4 regions of the Parafrankia sp. BMG5.11 genome follow, and region 1 is predicted to be linked to each of the others. Evidence: riboswitches for the same ligand, from Rfam matches in the RefSeq annotation. Region 1 holds a riboswitch; each other region holds the start of a gene.
What was found. A riboswitch is a leader RNA that binds a small molecule or an ion and turns the genes downstream of it on or off. The one in region 1 is predicted to bind cyclic di-AMP.

Region 1 (4,638 bases):
CTTCAGGGCGGCCCGCACAACCACACCACCGCCGCCGTCGCGGTCGCCCTGCGGGAGGCCGCGACACCAGATTTCCGGGAGTACGCGCACCGGGTCGTCGCGAATGCGAAGGCGCTCGCCGAGGCGCTTTCCGGACGCGGTTTCGATCTCATCACCGGCGGCACCGACAACCATCTCATCCTCATTGACCTGACGAGTCGCGGAGTCGCCGGGAAGCCGGCGGCGAAGGCACTCGACCGGGCCGGGATCGAGCTGAACTACAACACGGTGCCGTTCGACCCGCGCAAGCCGTTCGACCCGTCCGGGGTGCGCCTGGGAACCGCCGCGATCACGACCCGCGGGCTGCGTCCGGAGCAGATGCCCACCCTCGCCGCCTGGATCGACGAGGCCGTCAAGGCCGCCGGCGACGCGGACGAGGCGACCATCGAGCGGATCGCGGGCGAGGTCAGGGACCTGATGTCGGCCTACCCGATGCCCGGCTGGGTCTGACCGACCCAGCGGGGAACCTCCAGCCGGCCGGCCCAACGGCACCGCTGACTCCCCCTCACCCTCGGCCCGGGCGCGCACGAAGGCGCCCGGGCCGAGGCATGCCCGGCCCAGCTCCCCCGCAGCCCCGGTCGCCGTCCGCGCCGGGTGTGGCGACGTCCGGGCGGATGCCCGCGCCGCAGCGTCGCCGGTTACTGCCCGGAGTGTCTCGATCTCGATTCTGTGTACGCATCGTGACCAGGATGCGCCGTCGGTACAAGAAAATTAGTACTTGCGATTACCCTTAGTAGTTCGTTACGGTGTCCTGGCTCGCAGCAAGCGACGGGCCGTACGCCGAGTTCTGCCCTAGGCCCGTCGTCCCCTCCTAGCGATCAGCAGGGCAGAAGCGGGGGAACCACGTTCCTCCGGACGGCCACCCGCGCACGGGCGGCCGTCCTCGGGGTGAAGTCGACCGCGCCGCAGATGCGGTAAAGGCCGACCGGGCTTCCCGGCCCGAACCCGACAGCTAACCTCGCAGGCGTACGGGAAGGATCGTCGTGTACGCACGCATGTCTGGATCACCCAGGCGGGCCTTTCACCCGTCCCTCGGGCAGCCGCCGCGACCGCACAGTGCCCGCATCCCGGGGTTGACGCAGGAAATCTAGACCCACCAGGTCCGGAATACTTTTACGCCGACAGAACGCCGGCGCACTGAGCCATGCTTCCCTCGCCGGGCGAATCGTTGCCGTAACTTTTTGATCCGTGTACGGATCAATTTCCCATCCGGACATTCAGAAGCTCTGTTCTTCATAGCAGAAACGAGATTCTTAGATGTCGCATGGAAAGCACCGCAGGTCCAGCCGTCCGAACACCTCCGGACGGGGACCCGGGCGAGGCCGCGCCGCCGTGGTCACCGCGGCGAGCGTCATCGGCGCGTCGGCGGGCCTGATGTTCACCGCGGGCCCGGCGAGCGCGGCCACCGCCTCCGACGTCACCATCGCGCAGGCGGCGCAGAACGCGGGCCTGCCGTCCTGCCGCGGGATTCCGCTGAGCACCTGGGTCGCGGTGGCGCTGGCCGAGTCGGGCGGCAACACAACGGCCCACGCGACGGTCGGTGAGGACTCCCGCGGCCTCTGGCAGATCAACATGCGCGCGCACTCGAGCTGGGTCGGTAGCCGCAACCTCTACGACCCGAACGTCAACGCCTGGGCCGCACGGCAGGTATGCGCCAGCCAGGGCATCGGTGCCTGGAGCGCCTACAAGAACGGCATGCACGTGAAGTACCTGGCCCGCGGCGCCGCGGCGGCGGCCGCGGTGGGCAGCGGCACCGGCGCCCGGACGATCTCGGCCGTCACGCCGGCCGCACCGGCCGCGACGGCACCGGCGCCCGCCAGCTCGGGCTACATGCGGCTCGGGGTCGAGGGCGTCCGCTGGGACGTGGCGCTGGTGCAGAAGCGGCTCGCCGCCATCGGCTACCCGATCACCATCGACGGCCGGTTCGGTCCGCAGACCAACCACATGGTCGTCGACTTCCAGAAGAAGAACGGCCTCGTCCCGGACGGCGTCGTGGGCCCGCTCACCCACGACAGGCTGTTCGCCTGATCCAGGGGCGGCGCGCGGCCGTCGAGCCGTCCACGTCGCGGCCCGGGCACGCCGGTGCCGGGCCGCGACGGGGCGGCGACCGGGCGGCGTGGCCAAGCCCGTGGCCGGGCGGGGGTGGCGCGCCCGACACGGCCGACCTGCCGCTTCAGTGGACCGCCGGGCCGGATCCGGGCAGGCTCGGAGTTCTGGCCCGCCAGGCAGGACGCGACCAGGGCCGCCCGTCCACGAGGCAGGAGCGATTTTTGTGCTGACCAGGATCGACCATGTCGGAATCGCCGTGGCCTCGCTGGAGGAGGCCATCCCTCGTTACGAGGCGGCGTTCGGCCTGAAGGTCGCGCATCAGGAGACGAACGAGGCGCAGGGCGTGCGCGAGGCGATGCTGCTGGTGCACCACGGCGACACGGGCGGCTCCTACGTCCAGCTACTCGAGCCGGTGCGCCCGGACACCCCGGTCGGGAAGTTCCTGGCGAAGAAGGGCCCCGGCATCCACCACATCGCCTACGGCGTGGCGGACATCGACGCGGCGCTGGCGGCGCTCACCGTCACCGGGTTCGACCTGGTCAACAAGACGCCGGTGCACGGGACATCCGGAAGCCGGATCGCGTTCATGCACCCGAAGGGCCTCGGCGGGGTGCTCACCGAGCTGGTCGAGGCGGCCGAGGGCCACTGACCTCCGGCGTGACCAGCGCGGCCGGGCCCGGGGGCTGACCCGGGCCCGGCCGCGGCGGCGGTCCCACCCGCCGGCGGTCCCACCGGCACTGCGTCGCTGGTCAGCGGCGGCTCTCGGCGGCGGTCCACTTGCTGGTCGGGATCGGGTCGAGCGGCACGACCGACGTGCCGTCCCAGCGGAACCGCACGCTCGCCGCGCCCGCGCTCGGGCAGCACATCGGGTCCGCCGGGCGGTACAGGTCGTACTGCAGCGCCACCACCTCGCTGGTCGACCACACCCACCGCACGCCCGCGCTCGCGACGGCGTCCGTCCCGACGAACCGGCCGCGGTGGAAGAAGAAGGCCTGCTGCGGATGGCCGTCCACCGAGGTGGACAGCCGCCCGACGATCACGCTGAGATCGTGGGTGGGCTCGTAGCCGTCCGTGGTGATCGGTGTGTAACCACGGCCGCGGACAAGGCCCGACGCCTCCGCCAGGCTCAACGAACCGGCCACGACGGCCGAGCTGCCAGGGCCTGACGGGCTGGCCACGGCACCTGAGCTGGCCACAGCACCCGGGCTGCGCGCGGCGCCCGGTGTGGCGGCCGGGGGTGACTGCACCGCGGTCGGCGCGGCGGACACCGCAGACGCCGCCCCGCTCAAGATGACCGCGGCGGCCAGTACGGAGATGAACACGACTCGACGCATGGCGACCGCCCCCTTGGGCCTCGTATCTGCCGACCGGCCGACCGTAGGCGCACTTCGGGCTCGCCGCCCGCTCAGGGAGTGGAATGCGCGGTTTCGGAGCAGGTCACCCGGGGGGTACGGGAGTGGGCGATCAGGTACGGGCGAGGAGCATCAGGATCATTCCACCCGACATGATCAGTCGGGATCCGCGCGGGACGACCGGTTCCGGAAAGATCCGGATCAGCCGGGCGGCCAGCTCACGGACGCGCGGGCGCGCCGGCGGCGGCGCGGCGAACCGGCGCGCCGACGGGCCGGCCAGCGCCGCCAGGCACGCCCCGCCGAAGATGACGACACACCAGGCGCCGATCGCCCCGTCGGTGCGCAGCGGCCAGCCGGCGACGCAGGCCGCCCCGGACATGCACGCCATCGCCGCCGCCTCCACGACGAGCAGCGCACAGCAGGACCACATGCCCGGCGCACTGCACCGGGGATGGGTGACGAGCCCGACGAGCAGCGCCGCCGTCAACGCCAGGTACAGCGCGAGGAACGGCCAGGAGCCGACGAGCCGGGCGGGGCCGGTGAACATGACCGCCATCCCGGCCGCGACCAGCACGTGCCCGCCCTCGATCCAGCCGTCCGCGGCGGACGCGTGCGTACGCGGCCCGTCCGCCGCCACCGGGCGGCGGAACAGGGCGCGCATCCGCCACAAGTGGATCATTGCGACGATGATTGAGGCCACGCCGGCGGCTACGGCCAGCGGACCGGCCAGCGGAACCAGGTCCGCGGCCACCGGGTGGCGGTGGGTCACCCCCCAGCGGCGAGCTCGGCGGCCACCAGCGAGCTGATGCGACCCGCCCGAGCCTCGTCGACGATGACTTCCAGCTGTTCGATGCTCATCTGGATCCGCTGGCCGAAGTCGTCGGTGAGGACGACCCGGCGGTCGGCCGCGGCGTGGTGGTCGATGTAGAGCTCCGGGCAGCCGCAGCTGCACTTCCCACAGAACGTGATGACGCGATTCAGGGCGTCCGACCCGCTCATGGCACCTCGCACGACGACGATAAGATCATCTGAGTGTAAGCGGTCGGGCCCGCAGAGCCGACCGAATCCGCCCACCGTGGCGCCGGCGGGTGGCCGGCGGCAGGCGTGGCGGCGGGCTCAGCCGTGGCCGGCGGGCTCAGCCGTGGCGGGCGGCGTCCGCCCAGGCCAGGACGGCGAGCACCCGGCGGTTCTCGGTTGG
Region 2 (4,638 bases), on a different contig from region 1:
GCCGCGCTGTTCGACGTCATCCGGGACGAGCACGCGCGGACGGTGCGGGAGGTGCTGGCCGTCACCGGGCAGGCCGGCCTGCTCGAGACCGCGCCGGTGCTGCGCCACACGCTGCTGGTCCGGGACGCCTACCTGGCCCCGCTGCACGCGTTGCAGGTCTCCCTGCTGGCCCGCACCAGGGCGGCCGGTGACACCGCCGACCCTCAGCTTCGCCGCGGCCTGCTGCTGACCATCAACGGAATAGCCGCCGGCCTCCGCAACACGGGCTGATCGTCAGAGCGCGGGCGCAGGGCCGGGCGGGTGGTGGGTCAGGGGCTGGGCTCCGGTTCGGCGGTCACCGGGTGGGCGGCCTGCTGGTTCCCAGCCTGTGGGGTCGCGGCCGGTGGGGTGGCAACCTGCTGGGTCCCTTCCTGCGGGGTGGCGGCCTGCCCGGGAGCGGGGGTGGTCAGGAGACGGGACCGGGTCTGGTCCGCGGTGCGCCGGGCCCAGGTGCCCGTCGTCGCGAACCCCAGGGCGAGGACGGCGGCGCAGGCCGCGACCACCGCCCACCAGGCGGCCGTGCTGGTGGGGTCGATCCCGACTCCCGGGCCGTCGCCGACGGCCCCGACCGTCGCGGTCGCTGCCGCGACGGAGCCGATCACGGCCACGCCCAGCGACTGGCCGACCTGGCGGCTCGTCGAGGCGACCGCCGCCGCGACCCCGGCCTGCGCGAGCGGCATCCCGGAGACCGCAGTGTTGGTGATCGGCGCGTTCACCAGGCCGAAGCCCGTCCCGAAGAGGACGTAGGCGACCATCAGGGTGGTGACGGAGGTCTGTGGGGACAGGCCCGTCATCGCCGCGCTGCCGGCGGTCAGGGTGACACCCGCGGCGAGCAGCGACGGACGCGGGCCGAAGCGGCCCACCGCCCGGCCGGACAGGGGCGCGACCACCAGGGTGGCCAGCGCCATCGGCAGGGTCAGCAGGCCGGCGTGCAGCGCCGAGTAGCCACGGACGTCCTGCAGATAGATCGTGTTGAGAAAGAGGAAGCCGGCGAGGGCGCCGAACGCGCACACCGCGATCGCCGTCGCGCCGGAGAAGGGCGCGCTGCGGAAGAAGCGGACGTCCAGCAACGGCTCGGTGCGCCGCGACTCGTAGCCGACCAGCAGCGCCGCCGCGGCGACCGCCGCCGCGAACAGGACGAGCGTTTCGGTGGACGTCCAGCCGGCCGCGGGCGCCTCGATGATCGAGTAGGTGAGGGTCGAGAGGACGGCGATCACAAGGAGCTGTCCGACGGGGTCCAGGCGGCGTGGGCTCGGCGCGCGGGACTCGGGGACGAAGCGGTGCGTGAGCACCAGCGCGGCGAGCCCGATCGGGATGTTGATCCAGAAGATCGCCCGCCAGCTCACCGTCTCGACGAGGATGCCGCCGAGCACCGGGCCGAGTGCCATGCTGATCCCGATCACCGCGCCCCAGAGACCGATGGCGCGGGCCCGTTCCCGCGGGTCGGTGAACGTGTTGGTGATGATGGACATCGCAACCGGGTTCAGCATCGAGCCGCCGACGGCCTGCACCATTCGGAAGGCCACCAGCCAGCCGAGCCCGGGCGCGAGGCTGCACAGCAGCGAGCCTGCGGTGAACAGGGCCAGTCCGGTCTGGAAGATCCGGCGGCGGCCGAGCCGGTCGCCGGTGGAACCACCGAGCATGAGCAGGCTGGCCAGGACGAGGGTGTAGCTGTCGATCGTCCATTGCAGGCCCGCGGGCGACGCACCCAGATCCCGGCGCAGTGCGGGCAGGGCCACGTTCACGATGGTGCCGTCCAGCCCCACGATCAGCAGACTCATGCAGCAGATCGCGAGAACGGCGAACCTGCGGCGGCTGGTCGGCTCGGCCATCGACAACCCACCTCTCCGGCCGCCGCCAACTCGGCCGCAGGTGCGCGGGCGGACGACTGTTCAGCGTACGGCAGGTCTCTTTTCCTCGCGCTCGCGCTCGTGCTTCCTCGCGCTCGTGCGACGCGGCCGGTGGTACCGAAACGCCGGTGGCCCGGGTGTCGACACTGACACCCGGGCCACCGATCGCGTTCCACGGACCATCTGTCACGCTCAGCCAGGGCTCAGCCAGGCTGGTCCGTCACCTGTCTGCTCCATTCGACGGCCGCGTCAGATTCATTCGACGGGCCGCGTCAGAGCCTGGGGGCTGGGGGCTGGGTCAGAGCTTGGGGCCCCAGCAGCTCTTCGAGGCGTACCACGGGCTGGTTCCCTGCTGCGCGTACAGGATGTGCGCGCGCTTCCACTGCTCGGCGGCGCTTGCGTTCTGCGGGAGACCCTGACCACCGACGCCGCGCCAGGTGCTCGGCAGGAACTGGAACAGGCCGCCCGCGCCGATCTCGTTGACCACGCGGGGGTTACCGCCGGACTCGCAGGGCACAACCGCGCTCAGGAAGCGGTGTGCGTCCGGCCGACCCGCGGCGCTGGCGGGCTGTGACATCGCGATTCCGCCGCCGATCGTGGCGGCGAGGAGCGGTGCGACAAGCAGCGCACGGCCGCGGCGGATGGAACGACTGGTCTTACGAGCACGCGAAGCCATAACGGACAAAGTGATGCCCCTCCCCACGCCTGCGAAGTTAGCTGTCGGGTTCGGGCTGGGATTTACCCGGTCGCGCTACGCGACTTCACCCCGAGGACGTCTGTGATCGACGCCCGAAGGTTGGTTCCCCCGCTCCCGCCCTGAGGTTTGTTGTTCACCGGGCGGGGCAGGATTCGGCGTGTCGCCCGGTGCGCGCTTTCCTGAACGAAAGCACGGCGCAGACGTTACACACAACGGACCAACAATTGCCAAGGCTCTGTGGCGAGCACCACATGGCCCATCGAAACCTTGAAGATTCTCCGTAGACGGCGTATCACGCGCGCAGGCGCGTTCCTCTTTAACGGACCGTCCCATCACCGTGACCGCCCCGCCACGATGGCCGAGAGCGGTGACACGGAGAGTGGGTGACGTGCTCACCTCGGCGCAGGAATTCGACCCGTGAACCGGGAAGAAGTTGCGCGAGCATCAAGTTGGAAATGGTCCCGGCGTTCGTCCGGGCACCACCCAGACCTGTTGACAGGCCCCTGATGCGGACGAGTCGTAATTTCGTCCGTTCCGGGTCAGATTTCCGGAGTCGGCAGCGCAACCTCCGGAGCCGGCAGAGGCACGACCCCGTGGTGCGCGGTCAGGCCCCCGTCGGCGACCAGCGTCGTTCCGGTGATGTAGGACGACTCGGCGGAGGCCAGGAACCAGACGGCCGAGGCCAGCTCGCCCGGCTGCCCCCAGCGCCCCATCGGAATGCGGCGGCTCACCGCCGCGGTGGACGCCGGGTCGGTGCGGTGGCGCGCGGTCAGCGCCGTCTCGGTCAGGCCGGGGGCGACGGCGTTGATCCGGATGTTCTGGGCGGCGTGGTCGAGCGCCGCGGCCCGCACCATGTTGATCACAGCCGCCTTGGACGCGTTGTACGCCCAGTTCCCCGGTTCGCTCTGCAACCCGCCGCTGGAGGCGGTCACGACGATTGAGCCGCCACCGCCCGCCCGGAGCGCGGGGACCACCGAACGGATCCCGATCGCGACGCCCCGCACGTTGACGGCGAGGATCCGGTCCAGCCGGTCGATCGCGCCCGGGGCCTCCCACGGCAGCGTCGTGCCGATCCCGGCGTTGAGCACCGCGACGTCCAGCCGCCCGAAGCTCGCGAGCGCCAGCTCCGCCATGGCGGCCCCGGTCTCCTCGACCGAGACGTCCCCGACCATCGGGACGATCCGCGGCTCCGGCCCGCCCGCCGGCCGGGAGTCCGCCCCCGTCACGGCACCGGCATCCGCCGCGGTCCGGGGATCCGCCGGGGCCACGGCGGGCCGCGGGGCGCGCGACTGTGCTCGGGTCAGCGCCGCCAGGCCGACCTCGTCGACGTCCACGGCGACCACGCCGAACCCCCGCGCGGCGAACAGCTCCGCGCACGCCCGCCCGATCCCGGATGCCGCTCCCGTGATGACGACCGCCGAGGTGACCACACGTCCTCCACGAGCTCCGAGAGACCTCACCAGCACGGCAAGTCCCGCCCGCCGGACGGATCCCGGCCGACCGCGCCGAGATCAGCCTGGCGGGTCGCGGTGAACGGAGCCGATCCAGCTCATGACGAAGAGGGATCGGGGCGGGGCAGGACGAGCCGGAACGTGGCGCCGCCGCCCGGTGTCGGCCGGTGCTCGGCCCGTCCGCCGTGCGCGGCGGCGACGGCCTCGACAATGGACAGGCCCAGCCCCGTCCCGCCGGCGTCGCGGGAGCGGCCGGAGTCGGCGCGGTAGAACCGCTCGAAGACGTGGTCGACGGCGTCAGCGGGGACTCCGGGTCCATGGTCGATCACCGAGATGACGACCTCCCGGTCGTCATCCACCGCACCGGCCACCGCACCGGCCGCCGCACCGCCGTCGGAGTCGCCGTCCGCGTCCGTGTCGGCGTCGCGGACGGTGAGGGAGACCGTCGCCTCGGGCGGGGTGTGGACGAGCGCGTTGCGGACGAGGTTCCCGACGGCCTGGCGCAGGCGTCCCCCGTCCCCCGTCACCTCGAGGATCGGCGGGGCGTCGACCTCGATCGTCCGTCCCGGGCTGACGGCGCGGGCGTCGGCGGCGATGTCAC
Region 3 (4,638 bases), on a different contig from region 1:
CGTGCTGGAAGTCGAAATCGGTGTCGTCGGTGGTGAGGAGGACGGCGTCGTAGGCGCCATCGACGAGAAGCTCTACACCACCCCCGGCGACATGTTCCGCACCGCCGAGGTTCTCGGCACCGGAGAAAAGGGCAGCTACATGCTGGCCGCGACGTTCGGCAACGTGCACGGCGTCTACAAGCCGGGGAACGTCAAGCTCCGACCCTCGATCCTGCGCGAGGGTCAGCAGCACGTGGCCGAGAAGCTCGGCCTGGCCGCCGACGCGAAGCCGTTCAACCTGGTCTTCCACGGCGGCAGTGGGTCGGACCTCTCCGAGATCCGCGAAACGCTCGACTACGGCGTCATCAAGATGAACGTGGACACCGACACCCAGTACGCGTTCACCCGGCCGATCGTCGACCACATGCTCCGCAACTACGACGGTGTCCTCAAGGTGGACGGTGAGGTCGGGGTCAAGAAGGCCTACGACCCGCGCACCTACGGCAAGGCCGCCGAAACCGCCATGGCCGCCCGGGTCGCCCAGGCCTGTGACGACCTGCGGTCCGCCGGCCGGTCGATCGGGGTCTGACCAGCCTCGTCCGGTTCACGGCCCGACGGTCACCTGATCCGTTCCTCTCCCTCCCGGGGACGCCTGTCCCCGGGAGTACATCTATGCCCCGCGGAGTCCATGTGTCCCGGGCTGTGGCCCTCGGCCGCACATGGCACTGTTCTCCCCATGGCTCCGCTCTCCCTATGTCTCGACGCCGTGTCTCCTCATTGCTCTTCGGTCGGCCGAGCGTCCGCGGCCGCGGAGGGCGGCACCGGAACCCCCTGAGCGCCGCACGCCCGGGGGACCACATTCCCCGGGAACAATGAGGTACCTGTCGGGACACGCACCGTTTACCCGGGACGGGGCCCCTCGCCCGGTGCCGCCCGACACCCGGTGCCGCCCGATGCCGCCCGGGACGCCCAGTGCCATCCGGGACGCTCAGTGCCATCCGGACACCCAATGACACCCGGGACGCATAGTGCCCAAATAGGCACACAAAGCTATCGTGGGCGCGCGGTGCCCAGCGGAGCACACGGCGCCAACTCGGAACAGAGTGTGCACCCGCTCCTATCCATGCGGAAGCGCACCCTCGATGTGGACGCGAGGCGTCACCCGCCCGGCGAGGCCTCATGAAGATCGTGCGGGCGGTCGGCGCGACATCGGCGCCCATACCAACCCAGGACACTCCGAAGCCCACAGCCCACCACAGGCCCCTCATGGGTTGCGGATCGGGTAAAGCCTGCCGAGACCACGCGCACGACCCATCGGAGTCCACACCGGACGCAGCGTTCGCGTGGGCTCCTATGTGTCTCAGCGGCCCCGATGCGTCCTACCCGACACATGCCGACACATGCGGCCGCGCGCCGAACGCTGCTGCCGCGGTGACCCGAGCGCACCCGTTCGTGCGCCCCGGTGATACCTCTTCCGGCCCGCCCCGAGACGCACGCCGTGGCCGAACCGCGAGCCGCCCCGCCCGTGGGCCCGCGGGACAGCTCGGATTCCCGCCCGAACGGGGCTACTTCGGGGCACGCAGAGAGGCACCAGACAGCCCACGCGATCGCCCGATCACGAGCGAGAGACACACACGGACCCACCTCAGCCAAGATCGATCCGAGGGACGAATGGGACGTACCGACCCGACCCCGAGGGACGCCACCACCCCGCAAGCAGTCACAGAAACACCCCAACAAGTTAACTCATAGTTACAGTTGCGTTTCTCACACATCACGGCATGCGGGCTGGTATCAGCACGACGATATGAATTTTCTAGCTGCTTGATGACGGCCTGGCCGGCCGCGGGTAGCCTTCTCGCATATTCGGCTTGATTGCCGACAGCACGCCCAATGGTAACGATCTTTCACCAGTGTGATCTGTCGGTACGAACCACCCTCCACGACGCGGTCGCCAAGTTAATGAGCGCGCATGCGCGCGCGATACCAGCACCGTGATCAAACCTCAAGCAGCCACCGGACGGTGTGCTCTTTTTCACCCGAGGCATTCAGTGCTTGTCATTCGACCTGACGGCGTGGTTATGGTCTTCGCCGTGCCCGGAGACAGGCCGGGCACCCGACGGGTGGCACGCCGAATCCCTGCCCCCATCCGTTGGAAACAGAAACCCGATGGCAGGAGCGGGGGAACCAATACCCGGTCGCCGATTCTGGGGACCTTGGGGTGAAGCCGCTAACGCCGACGGCACGAGGAGGAAGCTTGTCCTCCGTTGCCGAAGGCACAGGATTTCCGGAGTTCCTGACTTGGCGGCCGGGCTTTTTCCCTGCCCGAACCCGACAGCTCACCTCGCAGGCGTGGGGAAGGAAAACTCACGCATGTCCGACGCACGTACCAGTGGCCGACAACGCCGCAGCAGTACCCGCAGCCGGGCCCGCACTCTCGTCTCCGTCCCCGTCATCGCCGCGGCGGTCGGCGGAACACTCGCCCTGAGCCAGCCGGCCAACGCCGCCACGACCTGGGAAGGTCTACGGCAATGCGAGTCCGGCGGTAACTACACGACGAACACCGGTAACGGCTACTATGGCGCTTACCAGTTCTCGCCAGGCACCTGGCGCAGCCTCGGCTACTCGGGGCTGCCACACACGGCTCCGCCCGCCGTGCAGGACGCAGCGGCACTGCAACTCGCACTCCGTTCCGGGTTCGGCCAGTGGCCGGTCTGCGGGAGCGGAATGGGCTCCGAGCAGCTCCTGCCCGGCGCGTCGTCATCAGGCGCCGGGGTCCAGGCGTCCAGAGCGGCCGAGCGCACCTCGCTGGTCGCCCAGCCCGCAGCCGCGGGCGTCCCGAACCTGACGCGGACATACACCGCGTCGATGGTCAACCAGGTCAGCGACGAAGTCCGCTCCTGGCAGGCCAAGATGACCTCCCTCGGCTACCCCCTCACGGTCGACGGCAGCTACGGACCACGGTCCGCGGCCGCGGCGCGTGACTTCCAGGCCGCACGCGGCCTCGTGGTGGACGGCGTCCTGGGTCCGCAGACCTGGGCGGCCACCTTCGGCTGACGTCTGCCGACCGGCGCACTCGGTCACCAGCCGGGCCGTCTGACGGCCACCGCCGCACGCGGCGCCCGCTCCCCCGCTGGCCTGAACCGACCCACCGCACCCTCCTGACGGCCGCCCCCACGCCGCCGTCCGGTCGCGGTGGCCCCCACGCACCGGTCGAGCCCCCTTCGCAAGGCGTCCTTCCCCCGGACGAGGCATCCCACCCGCGCCCGTCGCGGTGAGCCATCCCTCCATGGACTCAGGCCCTCGAACCGGGCGCCGGCGAATCATCCGTGTTCCAACTCCGCCCAGCCGGTGTGTCTCCGGACATCCCGCCCGCGGCCGACCACGTGCTGTCGCAACCGCGATTCCCCCACCAGCACGAGCTCGGCACTCTGCGTCGCCCCGGTTCGTCCGCGGCGAAGACCCGCCGGCGCCAGGACCGTATGACCCGCCCGCACGGGGCAGACCCCGCCGTGCGGGCGGGGGCCGGTGCGCGGATCGCCCCAACGATCCGCGCGGCACGGGAGGCGGTACGGACTCAGGCGGCAAGCCGGCGTCGAAGTCCCGATGCCGGGGGCCGTGTTCTCATCCGTGATCCACCCGATGATCGGACGAACCCTCCGACAGCCAAGTCGCCGCGGCGCGTGATCCGCCGCCGACTCTGCTAGGTCGAGCCCGCCGCATGATCTCCTCCGGCCCAGGCCGCAGGAGGAGCCGTCCACGCCGGTGATCCCGGCGGGCGGGCGTGTCCCACACAGGCCGGGACACGCCCGCCGCGGACGGCCAGCCCGATCCCGTCGCCCGTGCAGGTCCTCCCTCCGCCGCGCCCCGTGCCCCCGGGCCCACAACCCCATCAACCTACATATAGTCATGTTAGATATACAAAACGTAATTATCTAGGAAAAAACTACAAACGAACGACAAAAATACTTTCGAGGAGCCGTCCAGACGCGACGGCACGCGGCCCGACCCACCCCGGCGGACGGCCGTCCGCGGCCTGGCGGTAACGTCATCCGGATCAGTGCGTCTCGTCACAATCGGCTACGTCACTCGTCAATCAGCCCATTCGGGTAGCTCCGATGTGGTCCTTTCGCATCCCCCACTAGCCGCCCGAATTTGCGCCGTCTAGCTAGATCTCGCTACAGTTCCGCCCACTCGCCTCCCCGGGCGAGGTCATGCGGACGGACGCCGAGTCCTGCCCCCGTCCCCATGGCCGGAACGAGCACGGACAACATCGGGCAGGAGCGGGGGACCCACCATCCGGACGCCCCCCCGGCGTCCTAGGGGTTAAGCCGGCGAAACGTGCGGCCGGGAGCACACCGATCCGCGAGGACGGGCTCCGGGCCAGCGGCGCCGACCGGGCAACTTCCAGCCCGAACCCGACAGCTCACCCCGTAGGCGACGGGAAGGACTCTGATGCGATCGCATGATCGTGTTCCCGCCCGTTCCAATGGCCGTGGCGGAAGGCACCGAGCGACCCAGGGACCGTCCACCGCGACTCGGGTCCTGCGCACCACCGGCGCCGTGACGGCGCTGGTCGGCACCGGGCTCGCGGTGACCGCCGCTCCCGCGGGAGCGGCGACTGCCGACGACTTCGCGAAGCTCCGCAAGTGCGAGTCG
Region 4 (4,638 bases), on a different contig from region 1:
TCGTCGCCTACGGTCTGCCCTACGCCCTCCGCGCTGCTTCCTGGACGTCCCGTGCGCCGCGGCTCGCCGTCGCCATGTGGCTGGCCGCGATGATCTCCGTGGTCTCCGTGGCGGTACTGGCCGCAACGCTCCTGTTCATACCGCTGCACGCGATCGGGGACACGCTGGTTCTGCTTGTCCAGTGGTGCGGTTGGACCAACCACAACCTGACGATCTCCATCCACTGGACGACTCCACGAGTTGCCGGCGTCGTCCTGAGCACCGCTGCGGCGCTCCGCCTCCTTCATGTCGCCGTCGCCGTCACCATCACCGGCCGTCGATCGCGCGTCCGTCATCGGCATGACGTCCGATTGCTCGGGCGCTTTCATCCCACACTTCGGATCTACATACTGGATCATGCTGATCGCAGTGCGTTCTGCCTACCGGGCCGGAGCGGGGGCGTCGTCGTCACCGAAGGCGCGCTGCAAGCGTTGCATCCCACCGAACTCGACGCCGTCATCGCGCATGAACGCGCCCATCTCGCAGGCAGACACCACCTCATCCTCACGACGGCAGCCGTGCTGGCCGGAGCCTTCCCAGCCGTGCCGCTCTTCGGGACAGGACAGGAGGAGCTACGCCGACTCGTCGAACTCACCGCTGACGACAGCGCGGCCCGGCGCAGCGCTCCCCACGTCGTCGCCGAAGCAGTGCTACGGCTCGCGGCTCCCCCAGCATCCGTGCTGGGCATGGCGAACACCGGCGTACGGCAACGGGTACTGCGTCTCTTGACCGCGGAGCCGCCCCTGTCCCGTCCCGCCGTCGTGGCTCGCAGCCTCATCGTCGCCGTGCTGCTCCTCCTGCCACTCGTTATGACCACGGTTCCCGCCCTCAATGAGCTCGGATATCACTGCGTCTGATCGTCTCGCTGCGACCGCCTGCAGCACCATGGCCTTCACAGCGGCGTGGGAGTCAGACCAGACCGGCTGGCCTACTAGGGGATCGGTTGCAACGACCACCGGCACCTCGCCGCCGAAAGCCGCCCGGGCCACGATGGCCAGTGGAACCGGCTCAGGTCACCCGACCGACCGAGTAGGAGTCCGCCCAGATGGTCTGGAGCTTCACCACGTCACCGGTCTTCGGCGCGACCCACATCTTCCCGCCACCGGCGTAGATCCCCATGTGGTAGATCGCGCCGGGCTGGCCGAAGAAGATGAGATCGCCTGGCTGTTCGGAGCCCTGAGCGATCCTGGTTGTCGCCGCGTACTGCTGGTCGGTGGTCCGGGGAAGTGTCTTGCCGAGCTGCTTGTAGATGTACTGCACCAGGCCGGAGCAGTCGAAGCTGTACGGCCCGGTCGCCCCGTAGACGTAGGGCTTACCGGCTTGCCGCGACGCCAGGTATACGGCTTTCTCCCCGAGCGTGTTGGCCGGGATGCTGACGTCGACCGCCGGAGTCTCGACGTTCACGGCATTGCTGGTGCCCTGCACAGATACCGGCGGCGGGGCCGGGCGTACGCGCAGCGTCGCCTCGTTCTCCGAGCGGGCGGACTGGAGGGCGTCCGTTCCATCGAAGATCACCGTGACGTTCGTGGTGATGAGGACGCGGGCCGTGTAGGAGGCGAAGCCACGCTCGTCGGTGGTCAGGTGCAGGAAGGTCGCCCAGCCGGTGGGTAGCTTGACCTGTACCTTGATGAGCTGGTCCGCCAGCGGGGCGTGGGTCTCCTCGTTGAACAGCGAGAAGCCGACATTGACAGGCTCGTCCGCGTTGACAGTCACGTCGGGGTTCGTCACGCGCAGACCCACGTCGATCTTGGACGACAGAGTCGGTGCAGAGATGTCCGTCGTGGCATCAAGGACGGTGCGCGACGCGCCCTCTCCCGCGGCACCCTGGACGGGGCCGTCGACTGCCACCCGGGACCCGATCTGGGTCGCGAGCGTCAGTGACGTGGTGTTCGTGCTGTCGTCCAACGCGCCGTCCGAGCTGGGCTCCGGCGCACATCCAGCGAGAGCCATACCGGAGACCACGACAGTGCCAGTGGTCACCGCTGCGACAGCGCGGGCCCGCGCTCTGGCCCGGCTCGACGCTGTGGGGACGGACGGAGCCCGGTGGCGACCGCGTCCCTCCTGTCGGCGTCTTTCTGCATCAAGCTGCGCACTCTGCGCAGACACCATGGTGATCCTTCCCCTACGCCTGCGAGGTGATGCGAGGTGAGCTGTCGGGTTCGGGCTGGGAGCCCGGCCGAACGCCCCGTGCGTATTCGGCTTCACCCCAAGGGCATCGAAGGAGGCGACGCCCGGAGGAACGTGGTTCCCCCGCTCCTGCCCCAGATGCAAGTCGGAGGGGTCACCGGACCAGGGGCAGGATTCGGCGTACGGTCCGATGCTGCAGCAGATGCACACACTACCAACTACAGAGCATAGTAGGTAGCAATCGGAAGATCTCAGAAGATCTTCGACGGACATCCACGCCGCTCCAGCAAGATCTAGGTTCGCCGAGCGGAGTAGACGCGCCTTTGGAGTGCCTTCGATCACCAGATCGCGGTCAGACCGCCACCCAACCAAGCCTCCCCGGGCCCGCGCAGCGAGGATCAGGACAGCAATTCGGCGCACTGCGTCCGGACACCACCCACCCTTCGCGAGGCTCGGCACCTACTACGAGACATAGTTGCCCGGGGTGAGGGGATCTCTCGGTGCTGACCTCTCCACCACCGAAAGACATTGATCATCGAGACTGGTGGCTGTCGGAAGGATTGACGGGACGTCTGTCGGGGCCGCCAAAGCCGCTGCGGCCCGCGGTGTCCGATGAACGGTCGGGTAGTCCGGGTGGATCGTCTTGCCCCGTCGCCTTGCTCGCAGGTCCGAAACGGGCCGTTAAGGCCACCATCTCCGGCAGGACGGTCTCCGGCACCGGCCTGGTGCCATGCCACGAGGGCCGCTCGCGGCCCACACCTGGTCCATGGCCTCGACTTCGAGGTCTCCCAGCCGTTCCGCTGTTCCGGTCGTCAGCTGTCTCGTCGTCAGGTCATTCGCCGCGACCGACGTTCGCGTTCGTCGTGCCGAGTGTCGCGCCTGGGACCCGAGGTGCCCTGGGACACCGGCGCGCGGCCGGTGCCCCAGGGCCCTGCTCGGCTATCCGGTACCGAGCAGGCCCTTCATGGTCTCGACCTCTGTGGTCTGCGTGGACTCGATCGTCCTGGCCAGGGCCACGGCGTCGGGGAACTGTCCGTCCCGCTGTTCGGTGCGTGCCATCGCAATCGCACCCCCGTGGTGCCGGATCATCATCTCCAGGAACATGCGGTCGAAGTTCGGACCAGACGCCGTCTGGAGAGCGGTCAGGTCGCCCTCCGACATCATTCCCATGTCGTCGGTGCCATGACCGCCGGCGCCGGGCATGGCGGTGGGTTCGCCCCACGCTGCAAGCCAGCCGGTCATCGTCTCGATCTCCGGTGCTTGCGCGGTCCCGATCTGCTGGGCCAGCGCGAGCACCGCCGGATCGGCGGCCCGGTCGGGTGCCAGCTCCGCCATCTTCACGGCCTGCTGGTGGTGCGGGATCATCATCTGGGCGAACATCACGTCCGCGTTGTTGTGGGCGCTGTCGCTGGCCTCACTGCTGCTCCCTGCTGTGGCGGACGACGGGCCCGTCGGGGTGTCGTCGCCCCCGCACGCCGCGAGCGTGGCTGTCAGGGCCAGTGCTACGGCGGCGAGTCCAAGGTGGCGTCTTCTTCGCACGAGTCGTCCTCGGTGTCGGATTGCCAACGGATCTGAGGCCGGAGTCGTCGAGCGCGCCGACAGGCGTGCGTGACGTCCGACGCAGGTCCGCTCACAGCCGCCACACGCAGTAGACAGACAGGTCGGTCACGTACCGAGGCGGCGGCGTCTGCGGTGGGTCGCCACGCGTCCCGGTGAAGGCAGAGGCACCGAAGGGGGTGGACATGGCCGCCAGGCCGTGTTGTTCGCCGCCGTGAACCGGTTCGGGGTCGTCCCGGAACACCGCCGAACAGAGCACGCCCTGGTGGCCGTGGGGTTCGGCCCCAGGCTCGTGCGAGTGGGACCAGTGCGGGTGAACGTCACGGTCGGTTCCCTGGACACAGGGCGGCGAAACGAGCGCGTGCACCTGCGCGGCCAGGCCGGCGTGCATCGCCAGCAGCCCGAGCAGGACGGCTGACACGAGCGTGAGTCGAGCCCAGAGCGCGCCGTGTCGTGCCGGTGTCTCGCAGCGCGTCACGTCACCCTCTTCCGCGTCCGCCACCCAGAGCCTACTACGCAAGATAGTTGTTGCCGCCATGACCGTTCGCCCGCGGGGGCGCGAGGTGCCACCCAAGAAGGGGCCATCAGCCCTTTTACCTAGCCATGACTCCCCGAGGCTCGCTGGCCGAGGGCCACGACAAGGCCATGCACACGGCGGCGCTCCGAAGGAAAACTACTATGCTCCGTAGTGGTAGTTCGATTCGGGAGTTCGCCGCCAAGCTTGTAGAGGGGAGCAGAGTCCGTGCCCGCACCGACCTCCGATCGCCCGAAGCGGTTCGCGCGTCTGCAACCGTCCCGCGCCAGGTACCAGGCCGGCGGGTGCGCCGCGGCCGGACGGGCTGGTGGGTCCCCCGGTGATGTGGGTCAGCGACCCGTTCGTCGACTCCGGCAGGGGCTTCTGGGCCAAGCCGGAAG

Region 2: it holds a riboswitch for cyclic di-AMP, as region 1 does, so the genes downstream of both, E0504_RS13330 (transglycosylase family protein) here and E0504_RS35995 (peptidoglycan-binding protein) in region 1, are expected to answer to the same signal.
Region 3: it holds a riboswitch for cyclic di-AMP, as region 1 does, so the genes downstream of both, E0504_RS04140 (transglycosylase family protein) here and E0504_RS35995 (peptidoglycan-binding protein) in region 1, are expected to answer to the same signal.
Region 4: it holds a riboswitch for cyclic di-AMP, as region 1 does, so the genes downstream of both, E0504_RS36180 (C40 family peptidase) here and E0504_RS35995 (peptidoglycan-binding protein) in region 1, are expected to answer to the same signal.

The regions. Positions count from the first base shown of each region.
Region 1 is NZ_SJXI01000062.1:117,772-122,409, reverse strand. It holds gene glyA (serine hydroxymethyltransferase) at 1-489, shown strand, start outside; cyclic di-AMP (ydaO/yuaA leader) riboswitch at 808-1,021, shown strand; gene E0504_RS35995 (peptidoglycan-binding protein) at 1,297-2,067, shown strand; gene mce (methylmalonyl-CoA epimerase) at 2,312-2,737, shown strand; gene E0504_RS35985 (LppP/LprE family lipoprotein) at 2,838-3,422, opposite strand; gene E0504_RS35980 (DUF5134 domain-containing protein) at 3,553-4,209, opposite strand; gene E0504_RS50720 (hypothetical protein) at 4,206-4,439, opposite strand; gene E0504_RS35975 (response regulator transcription factor) at 4,576-4,638, opposite strand, start outside.
Region 2 is NZ_SJXI01000017.1:23,100-27,737, reverse strand. It holds gene ppc (phosphoenolpyruvate carboxylase) at 1-270, shown strand, start outside; gene E0504_RS13335 (MFS transporter) at 309-1,871, opposite strand; gene E0504_RS13330 (transglycosylase family protein) at 2,188-2,565, opposite strand; cyclic di-AMP (ydaO/yuaA leader) riboswitch at 2,578-2,754, opposite strand; gene E0504_RS13325 (SDR family NAD(P)-dependent oxidoreductase) at 3,126-4,016, opposite strand; gene E0504_RS13320 (cell wall metabolism sensor histidine kinase WalK) at 4,136-4,638, opposite strand, start outside.
Region 3 is NZ_SJXI01000003.1:163,945-168,582, forward strand. It holds gene fbaA (class II fructose-bisphosphate aldolase) at 1-568, shown strand, start outside; cyclic di-AMP (ydaO/yuaA leader) riboswitch at 2,099-2,346, shown strand; gene E0504_RS04140 (transglycosylase family protein) at 2,353-3,036, shown strand; gene E0504_RS04145 (transglycosylase family protein) at 4,435-4,638, shown strand, end outside.
Region 4 is NZ_SJXI01000063.1:1,391-6,028, forward strand. It holds gene E0504_RS36175 (M56 family metallopeptidase) at 1-896, shown strand, start outside; gene E0504_RS36180 (C40 family peptidase) at 1,048-1,944, opposite strand; cyclic di-AMP (ydaO/yuaA leader) riboswitch at 2,179-2,306, opposite strand; gene E0504_RS36185 (DUF305 domain-containing protein) at 3,106-3,705, opposite strand; gene E0504_RS36190 (hypothetical protein) at 3,797-4,225, opposite strand.